Regions from separate parts of the Mesorhizobium sp. Cs1321R2N1 genome, predicted to be linked through region 1. Evidence: predicted binding sites of a transcription regulator. Region 1 holds the regulator's gene; the other holds the start of a gene.
The links. The regulator LexA, encoded in region 1, represses DNA repair genes until DNA is damaged. The targets are predictions, from matches to a motif close to TGTTCNNNNTGTGTTCNG.
Positions count from the first base shown of each region.

Region 1 (5,233 bases):
TTGGAGCCGATGACGATGCCGAACTCGCCTGTGGCCAGCGACAGGCTGAGACCGTCCAGCGCGATCTTCTCGTCAGCCTGGCCCTTGTAGAATACCTTACGCGCGGATCGGATCTCGAGCATCGTTCCTCCCTGACCTTGTGGTGACAGCGCCCGCGCCGTCACCCTCACAGCGCCGATGTCAGTCGACGATGCAGCCGCAATCGGCCATCGAAGCCGGTATTTCGATGCCGAACGCAGCCATCGCCTTGCGCGAGATCAACGCCATGTGGTCCTTGTAGGCCGGGCGTGACGGTGCGATCGTCTTGGGATCCTTGCCCTTGAGGATTTCGGCCGCGATGTTGCCGGCGTTGATCCCGACCTGCGTATAATTGACCGCGAAGCTCGCCGGCACGGTGCCGTTGCGGACCGCGCTGTCATCGGCGTTGACGACCGGGATGCCGGCCTGGCGCGCGGCGGCGGAGACAGCGGCGATCGCCGGCTGGATCAGGTTCGAGGTCGGTCCGTAGATCACATCGGCTTTCCCGGCGAGCGAGGCGATGCGTTGCTGAATGTCATTGACGTTGTCGATGCCGACTTCCACGACCTCGAAACCGGCGGCCGGTGCCGCCGCCTTGATCTTCTCGATCAGGGCAACGTCGTTGGCTTCACCGGGATTGTAAGGCACACCAAAACGCTTGGCGTTTGGCAACAGCTTCTTGGTGAAGGCCATCACCGCGGCAACATCCTGAAGATCGGTGGCGCCAGTCATGCCTTCATCACCCGAGTCCCACGACGGCACGAGCTTGGCCGCCACCGGATCGGTGACCGCGGCAAAGACGATCGGAATGCCGGAGCCCGCGAGCGCTTTCTTGGCGATCTGCGAGACCGGCGTGGTGATGGTGTAGATCAGCTTGGGCTGCTCGGCCTGCAGCTTTGCGATCATCTGCGGCACCAGCGATGCATCGAAATTGGTATGGCTCTCCGTATAGACGACGTCCTTACCATCGACGAAGCCATTGTCCGTCAGCGCCTTCTTGAAGCCGGCTATGGCCGCGTTCAATTGCGGATGCTCGCCAAAATTGGCGATGCCGATGCGGATTTGATCGGCGGCGGCACTGCCGGCGCTCACCATCAATGCGCCGGCCAAGAACAAACCCGACAGCCAAGCGGATTTCGACTTCAACATCATTTCCCTCCCAGATTTGATCGACGCCGTTTGCAGCGCGGCTACTGCGGCGATCATGGTCAGTCCGTCGGCCCGTGTCAAACATTATATATAATTCTTGCCATGCCCCCACATCATATATAATTTTCTTTGGCAGACGATGGATGGACCGCGATGCAGGATCAAACGATCTCCACAAAGACGGAGGCAGCCTATCAGCTGTTGCGGCGCGATATCCTGACGACGCGCCTCATGCCCGGGGCCCCGCTCAAGCTGAGTGCGCTGCGCGGCACCTATGGTGTTGGCTGGACGCCGTTGCGCGAAGCCTTGTCGCGGCTAGAGGCCGAACGCCTGGTCACCGCCATCAGCAATCGTGGTTTTGCCGTCGCTCCGGTATCGCGGGCCGAACTGGAGGACCTGGCACGCGCCAGGATGGTGGTCGAGATACCCCTGTTCCTCGAATCGATGGAAAAAGGCGGCAAGGAGTGGGAGGATGCCGTTGTCACCGCCCACTACCGGCTCTCCCGTTGCAAGACCGCGGTCGACGATCCTTCGGATGCGGCCGTCGATAAATGGGACGAGAACCACGAAGCTTTCCATGCGGCGCTGCTGAGCGCGGCGACTTCCAATTGGCTCATGCGATTCCGCTCGACCATCGCCGATCAGCTGCGACGGCATCATCGTTTTCTCGGCCTGGCGCCGACATTGCGGGCCGCGGCTGGCCTGAAGGACGGTTATGAAGAGGCTATGGAGGCATTGTGCGAAGCGATTGCGATCGAACACCATACAGCGATCATGGAAGCTGCACTCGATCGTGACGTCGAGCGGGCCAAGGCGCTGATGACGGCGCATATCGGCTATACCCTGCACGTCTATGTCCATAGCGAAGACAGCGGCGCGACCAAATACGCCGCCCGCGCCGGCAGTTTGAAAGCGGGTTCCGGGTGACTTCAGCGCTTCCGCGACGCCTATTGGCATGCGCTGGCCGGAGTGGGCCAAACGCCTGGATCCATCGCCGCCCCAAAGCTACCAATCGTTGGCGTTTTGGTTTCGTTTCGTTCCGCGAATAATGGATCCATAAATTGTACAATCCACCCGCGAAGAGCCCTCCGAAAGACTGATGCCAAGGCCTATCAGAGGATAGGCCACAGGCCATTAACCAAAACGATTTCAATGCCTCCCGATCGCCGAAAGGGTCGGCCGCAGTCCGCTGTCGCGGCAAAAAACTTCAGACGCGTTAACAAATTCATTAAACTTTAAACAGTTGCGGAACACAACTGGAACGGATAGTGTTTGTTCTGGGTTTGTTTTTTCGATTCTGGTTCAGACCTTTCGTTCAATGCCTTGGGGGCCGCCATGCTGACACGCAAGCAACATGAACTGCTGATGTTCATCCACGAACGGCTCAAGGAAAGCGGAATACCGCCCTCCTTCGACGAGATGAAGGAAGCACTCGATCTTGCCTCCAAGTCGGGCATCCATCGCCTGATCACGGCGCTGGAGGAACGTGGCTTCATTCGCCGGCTACCCAATCGGGCGCGCGCGCTGGAAGTGCTGCGGCTGCCGGACTCGATCGCGCCGGGCCTCAATGCGGCAAAGAAATTCTCGCCAAGCGTCATCCAGGGCAGCCTTGGCCAAGGCAGTCCCGGCCGCCAGATCAGGCCGGCGACGGCGCCTTCGCGCCTGCCCGCGGCCGGCAACGACGACGATGCTGTTTCAGCCGTGTCCATCCCGGTCATGGGTCGTATCGCCGCCGGTGTGCCGATCGATGCCATCCAGCATCAGACGCATTCGATTTCGGTGCCGCCGGACATGATCATGGGCGGCGAGCACTATGCGCTGGAAGTCAAGGGCGACTCGATGATCGAGGCCGGTATCTTCGACGGCGACACGGTCATCATCCGCAATGCCGATACAGCAAGTCCGGGCGAAATCATCGTGGCGCTGGTCGACGAGGAGGAAGCAACGCTGAAGCGGTTCCGCCGCAAGGGCGCCTCGATCGCGCTCGAAGCCGCCAATCCAGCCTACGAAACACGCATCTTCGGACCGGATCGGGTCAAGGTGCAGGGCAAGCTCGTCGGGCTGATCAGGCGCTACTGAACTGGCTTACCATCGGGCTTGTCGGCCTTTTTATAGGGGGCCAGCCCCCTCGCCTCGCGTGAGAATTTTCGCTGCTCGTGCCAGGGTCGGTATGGTCCGTCGATGGCGAATTCGATCTCAGCCGGGGTCGTGGCCGATTGGGGATCGAAGAAAACGGCGGCACTCCCCTTGCGGGCGAGCTGGCGTTTGGTGACGACGAGAACCAGCGGATTATGGCAGGCGTCATAGGCGGTCGCGTCATTGACGACGATCAGGTCGGCGAAAGCGCAGGCCTTCCAGGTGTTCTTGCGATCCTCGACATAGGCGATGATCGCGCCGGAAGGGTGCCTGGCAAGGCACAGGCCTTCGCGGCAATAAAACGGCGATCCCTGCGGCAGGTCGGTGGGAGCGGAAATATCGAATTGCCCGTCCGTCTTGTCGAACATTTCCGGTAGGACGATTGTTTCGGAGATCAGAGCGCGTTTCCAATTGTCGGCTGCGAATTCGTTCGGACGTTCCCGGTTGACGGCCAGTTCGCCATTGCCGATCGACAGAGCCACCAGCCGCGCATCTTCCGAGATCAGCACATCGGGCGCGCGCGTGTGCGACACAGTCAACAGACCGGCAAGCGCGAATGGCACCGCCGTGAGCCGGAGCCACGTCGTCGCCATCGTCGCGATGACCAGCGCGACGGTGACCAGCAGCACGGATTGCTGCGAAATCAGTCCGACTCCATCGACCGGAGAGCGCTCCGATATCCACGCCGATATGGCGATCATCGCTGTCAGGCCCTTGCCCATGAGGTAGAGAGCCGGCCAATCCAACCCGAACGGCATCAGCAACGCGCTGGCGACGGCCAGGAACATCACGATCGATACGATCGGCATGACGGCCAGATTGGCGAACAGGCTGAGCGGTGACACCCGCTGGAAATGCCAGATGGCAAACAGTGCCGTCGCGCTGCCGGCGATGATGGACGTCATGGCCAATCCACCTGTCGCCAAGAGGAATTTTCGCGTCAGAAATCCGGGTAGGGATCGCTTTGGCGGCGGAGGCCTCGTCTTTCCCGCATGGTGGTCGGCCCAGCCGGCATAGGCGCCAACCAAGGCTGCGGTTGCCGCGAACGACATCTGGAAACTCGGGCCGACGACCTCGTGCGGCGAAACCAGGATAACGGCGATCGCCGAGATCGCCAGATTGCGCATGGTCAGCGCCGCGCGATCGAACAAGACGGCGATCAGCATCACCGCCAGCATGATGAAGCTGCGTTCGGCCGCGACGACGACGCCCGAAATGACGAGATAGGCGGCGATCGAAAACAGTGCGGCGGCGGCGGCGTATTTCTTCACCGGCCGGCGCGCGGAAAAGCCTGGAAACAGCGCGAAGGCGCCGCGCAGCAGACCCATGATGGTGCCGGCCACCAGCGCCATATGCAGACCCGAAATCGAGATGATGTGATAGATGCCGGTGCGCCGCATCGCTTCGTTGATTTCATCGGGAATGCCGGCCCGCACGCCGACGATCAGCGCCGCCGCGATCTCGCCTTCCGCGCCGCCAATGCTGCCCCTGATGTGGTCGGCGATGGCTTCGCGGGCATTTTCGATGCCTGAAAACACGCGTGCCGGCAGCGGTATCTCACCGGCTTCGGCGGAGACAACCGTTGGATTGCCGAGAAAGAAGCCGCTGCCGCCGATGCCGGCGAAATAGCTGTCGAAGGAGAAGTCGTAGCTGTCCGGCCGCACCGGGCCGGTCGGCGGCAGCAGTTTGGCATAACCTGTGACAAGCGAGCCGGCAGTCATTTCGGGCGGTATCTTGCGTGCCGAAAGCCGGACCCTTTCAGGCGCGTAGCGCAGTTTCGGCCGGGCGGTCGAAATCACGTCCATGGTCAGCCGGATGCGGCCGCTCTCCATCTCCTCGAGCGAGATCACGCGGCCGGTCAGTTGCGTCGAGATTTCCGAGCCCAGCATCCGGGTTCCGGCTCGCCATGTTTCGACCTTCGCCGCAAGCA
Region 1 covers NZ_JAPYKP010000003.1:72,112-77,344, forward strand. The annotation lists gene O7A61_RS01555 (ABC transporter ATP-binding protein) at 1-122, opposite strand, end outside; gene O7A61_RS01560 (ABC transporter substrate-binding protein) at 181-1,167, opposite strand; gene O7A61_RS01565 (GntR family transcriptional regulator) at 1,321-2,094, shown strand; gene lexA (transcriptional repressor LexA) at 2,503-3,246, shown strand; gene O7A61_RS01575 (ComEC/Rec2 family competence protein) at 3,240-5,233, opposite strand, start outside.

Region 2 (5,233 bases), on a different contig from region 1:
GCATCCAGACGAAGTCGCCCTTCTTCACCAGGCCCTTGTCGACCAGGTACTGCGCCCAATGCTTGCCGAAGGTGACGTTGTCGCCGCCGACATAGGCGTTGAAATTGGCCTTGGGATCGGGCGTGTTGAAGTTGATGATCGGGACGTTGGCCGCGCGCGCTTCCTTGACGATCTCGACAAGGCTGCCCGGGTCGGGGCTGGTGGTGACGATGCCGTCGGCCTTGGCCGAAAGGGCGGCGCGCACCGCTTCCTGCTGCGAGGCGACGTCTCCATTGTGGAACGAGGTGTTGACGGTGTTGCCGGTGTCCTTGGCCCATTGCTTGGCGCCGGCGAGGAAGTAGGTCCAGACTGGGTCGGCCGGTCCGCCATGTGAAATCCAGTAGAACGTCTTGGCCTGCGCGGCTGCCGGAATGACCGTCAGCGCGATCAGCAGGCCGTAGAGCACAAGTCTTAATCTCGTCAGCATTTGATTTCCTCCCGGTTGAAGATGATCCGTCCCTTGTTCCGGCTTCAGCCGGATTGCGTCTTTTGCCAGCGCCGCTCGGATGCCTAAGAGCATTCCCTTTTTCGACGGATGGCAAGCCTCCATCTGCAGATGTAGTTGGCGCCTGACGGGGCGCCATCAACGACCCCATCAGATCGCATCAGTTGGGATGATTTTTTCCAGGCAGCCGAATGATTGTCGCCGAGGCTCAGCCGGGCGGACTGTCCTGGCCAGTTTGGGCGGTCACTTGGGGCGAAAGCCCCCGAAGAGCCGGTTAGAGCAGGCCGGCCTTGGCGAGGTCACGCATCAAATGGCTGGCGCCGTAGGTCCAGTGCGGGCAATCGGGCGACAGCCGCACGCGGTTGACCAGCGCGCCGAATTTTTCCGACGAGATGGTGACGATGTCGCCGACCTTGTGCGTGAACCCTTTGCCCTTTTCGCCGCGATCCTTCGACGGCACGAACATCGTGCCGAGATAGAGCGCCAGCCCGTCCGGATACTGGTGGTGCGGCCCCATGGCCGCCGCAACCAGCTCCTCCGGCGAACGGCTGATCTCGGCCATCGAGCTTGCGCCCTCCAGCGAAAATCCGTCCTCGCCCTCGACCTTCAGGCGCACGACGGCCTGCTTCACATCGGCGATGGAGAACGTGTCGTCGAACAACCGGATGAAAGGGCCAAGCGAGGCCGAGGCGTTGTTGTCCTTGGCCTTGCCGAGCAGCAGCGCCGAGCGCCCTTCGACGTCGCGCAGATTGACATCGTTGCCGATGGTAGCGCCGACGATCCTGCCGCTTGAGGCGGCGATCATGGCGATCTCCGGCTCCGGATTGTTCCAGGTCGACACCGGGTGGAGGCCGACATCGGCGCCGAAGCCGACCGAGGCCATGGGCTGGCACTTGGTGAAGATCTCGGCATCGGGCCCAATGCCCACTTCCAGATATTGCGACCAGGCGCCGCGCGAAATCAGCTTGGCCTTGATTTCCATCGCCTCGGGCGAACCGGGCTTGAGCTTCGACAAGTCATGGCCGATCAGGCCGGCAATGTCGGCGCGGATAGCGTCGGCCTTTTCCGCCGAGCCGCGCGCCTGTTCCTCGATCACCCGTTCGAGCAGGCTAACGACGAAAGTGACGCCGGATGCCTTGATCGCCTGCAGGTCGACCGGAGACAGCAGAAAGGGTTTTGCCGGATCGCGCGTGGCTTCGAAACTGTTGGCCGCGATGTCGTCGAGCAGGCCGACCGGCGTGCCCTTGGCCGAACGCACATGGCCGGCCGGATCAGCCAATTCGCAAACGTCGCGCACCGTGGGCGCCGCGCTCGACGTGATGTCGAAGACGGTCCCGTCACGCACGACAACCACCATGGGATGCGAGACATCGCCGCTCCTGGCGCGCCCGACAAACAGGCCTTCTGCGGGCAGATGTGTCGGGTTGGTCATGCGGGCGGTCCTCGGTCATCGCTGCGGTTTGCCGGATTGGCGCGGCACTTTCACCGGATTCCTGCCAAAGGTCTATCCCCCTTTGGGTGGTCCACTTGCCGCGTTGTCTGTGAGAGACCGATTTGCGACTGCGGCGACGACGCTTCGACCTACGGCATTCCATACTTGAATTTGTTCCTGTTTTGTTCTAGATTGGGCGATCGGATACAAGTGCCGGACGAGATCAGTTGTGAGTGGGCAGCCTGCATTCGGGACAGCAAGGAACGGCCAGACCTTTTTCCGATGGGAGGAGGCCGAGCGACATTTTCATAATCGAATATTCTTCGCTATCCTTGCTGAGAGTGCGACCGCGGCCATGGTCGCGCGAAAGGCTGTCGCCTTAAGTGGAGAGTTCGAACTACAGGGTCGGTTCGTTCCGGAAAAGCACATCCATATCTCGCTCGTCGGTCTCGGCGACCATCATGAATTTCCAGAAGAGCTGGTTGAAATCGCGCGGCATATAGGCTCGATGATCGTTGCAAAACCTTTCGAGGTTTCCTTCAATCGGTTGGCGGCTTTTGGTGGTGGTGCTCTGGTTCTGCGTAGCAGCGACGGCAATCCGGCGCTGCAGACGTTCTGGCGTGATCTCACCGCGGTGATTTCCGACAGTCCGCTGAAGCCTTTCGTTACGAAATCCATCGAACCGCACCTCACATTGCTTCGCGACGAAGTGCGTGTTCCCAGGATACGCGAACGATCAATCGATCCGGTCGGCTGGACTGTACGGGATTTTGTGCTGGTCCACAGTCTTATTCGGAAGCGTGCCTACAGAGTGCACGGGCGTTGGGAACTGAACGGCAAGGACGATGCCCGGCCCGCGATCTAGGGGTTGGTCATCGTGCCCGCGCGCACCCATCCTGACAGCGCCATGTCAGCTATCGAACGGTCCGGCAATGGTCGGCCAGCAGGCGGTTCCCTATTTTGCAATGGGTCTGAACAGGAGGAACACAAATGACCACAGCGGAAATTGCCAAGGATTTCACCGAGCTTCTCAAGCAGGGCGACAATGAAGGCGCTGCCGAGAAGTACAATGCCGACGATATCGCCAGCTACGAAGCCATGGAGGGGCCGATGGCCGTCAGCCACGGCAAAGCGGCTCTCAAGGAGAAGAGCCGGTGGTGGCAAGAGAACAACGAAGTCCATGGCGGCTCGGTCGAGGGTCCCTATGTCAATGGTGACCAGTTCGCGGTGCGCTTCACGTTTGACATAACGCCCAAGGCCACGGGCCAGCGTGTCACCATGGATGAGGTCGGCCTTTACACGGTCAAGAACGGCAAGATCACCGAAGAGCGATTCTACTATTGAGCTACCGGGCCGGAACGATCGGTTCCGGCCCACTTCGCGCCTACGATTTGCTGGCAAAGCGGGAAGGGCGGTTTTAGGCTGTGGGCGGATTCGACTGTCAGCCAGAGGACCACGCTTTGACGATCACCATGTACGGCATCACCACCTGCGACACGATCAGGAAGGCGCGCGTCTGGCTGGAGAGCCATGACGTTGCCTATCGGTTCCACGACTATCGCGCGGAAGGGATCGAGGCAGACAGGTTGAATGGCTGGGTCGGCAAGGTCGGTTGGGAAAAGCTGCTCAACAAGGGCAGCACGACATTTCGCGAACTGCCGGAGGCGGACAGGCAAGGCCTCGACGAGAAGAAGGCGAAAGCGCTGATGCTGGCCAGGCCGACGATGATCAAGCGTCCGGTGCTGGAAGTCGGCGACAGTATCCTCGTCGGGTTCAAGCCGGATGTTTATGAAGGGGCGGTGGGCGGGAAGTAGAACCGACTCTCACCCCCGCCGCGATCCTTCGCGCCCCCTCTGTCCCGCCGGCGCCTCGATGTTATGCGTGGGCTCGCAAATACCCCGCCAGCGCCACGGCGTTGTTATGCGCTTCGTCGTGGGCGCCATAGAGCAGCGTCACCTTGCCGTCGCCGAGCAGGGCGCGCAATTGCGCCACCGCCTTTTCATTCCCATCCAGCTCGCCACGATACCGCTTCTGGAATTCCGCCCAGCGCGCCGGCTCATGCCCGAACCATTTGCGCAGTTCGTCGCTCGGCGCGATCTCCTTGAGCCACAGCGCCAGCGCCGCATCCTTCTTGGCGACGCCGCGCGGCCATATCCGATCCACCAGCACCCGCTGGCCATCGTCCTTCCCGGGTGCTTCATAGACGCGCTTGACCGCGATGTCGAAGGCCATCACACCTCCGCTGGCTACAGCCCTTGGGCCCACTCGCCCTTGCGCATCACCGGCACGCGGCTGCCATCCCTGGCGACGCCGTCAATGTCGATCTTGTCCGACCCGATCATCCAGTCGATGTGGATGAAGCTCTTGTTGCCGCCGCGCGCCGCGATTTCGTCCTGGCTGAGCGAGGCGCCGTCGACGAAGCACTTCGAATAGCACTGGCCGAGCGCGATATGGCAGGCGGCGTTTTCATCGAACAGCGTGTTGAAGAACAACAGGCCGCTGGCCGAGATCGGCGAGGAATGCGGCACCAGTGCCACCTCGCCGAGGCGGCGCGCGCCTTCGTCGGTGTCGAGCACTTTCTTCAGCACGTCCTCGCCTTTCGAAGCCTTGGCGTCGACGATCCTGCCTTCCTCGAAGCGCACCGAGATGTCGTCGATCAGCGTGCCCTGGTAGGACAGCGGCTTGGTCGAAGAGACATGGCCCTCGACCCGCCTCGCATGCGGCGTGGTGAAGACCTCCTCGGTCGGGATGTTGGGATTGCAGGTGATGCCGTTCTTGGCGGTCGAGGCGCCGCCCATCCACTCATGGCCATCCGCCAGCCCGACCGTCAGGTCGGTGCCCGGTCCGGCAAAATGCAGCGAATGGAAGTTATGCTCGTTCAGCCATTTGGTGCGCTCGGCTAACGCTGCGTTATGCGCCTTCCAGTTGCCGATCGGATCCTCGACGTCGACGCGCGAAGCGGAGAAGATGGCGTCCGCCAGCTTCGCCACGGCGACATCGTCGGGCTCGCCCGGAAACACCTGTTTTGCCCAGGCCAGATCCGGATAGGCGACGATGTTCCAGTTGATGTCGAAGCCGGTGATCTTCTCCAGCGCCGGCTGGTAGGCCATCGAATTGGCCTTGTTGGCGCGCGCCACCTTCGCCGGGTCCTGCGCCGACAGCAGCGACGGATCCTCGCCGCGTACGGCAAGCCTGGCCGCATTGTTGGAAAAGGCCTTCGCCATGCCTTCATAGAGCCAGCCGGCGGCGCGGTCGAAGCCGGCGTCGGCGCCAAAACGGTAGCGCGCCAGCGTCATCTCGTCATCGTTGAAGATCGG
Region 2 covers NZ_JAPYKP010000034.1:7,661-12,893, reverse strand. The annotation lists gene O7A61_RS11900 (substrate-binding domain-containing protein) at 1-466, opposite strand, end outside; gene O7A61_RS11895 (fumarylacetoacetate hydrolase family protein) at 759-1,916, opposite strand; gene O7A61_RS11890 (2'-5' RNA ligase family protein) at 2,146-2,781, shown strand; gene O7A61_RS11885 (nuclear transport factor 2 family protein) at 2,907-3,260, shown strand; gene O7A61_RS11880 (ArsC family reductase) at 3,377-3,730, shown strand; gene O7A61_RS11875 (DUF488 domain-containing protein) at 3,792-4,148, opposite strand; gene O7A61_RS11870 (aminopeptidase) at 4,163-5,233, opposite strand, start outside.
Region 2: a site for LexA is predicted at 2,089-2,106, ahead of O7A61_RS11890 (2'-5' RNA ligase family protein). Genes of this name have one in related genera too.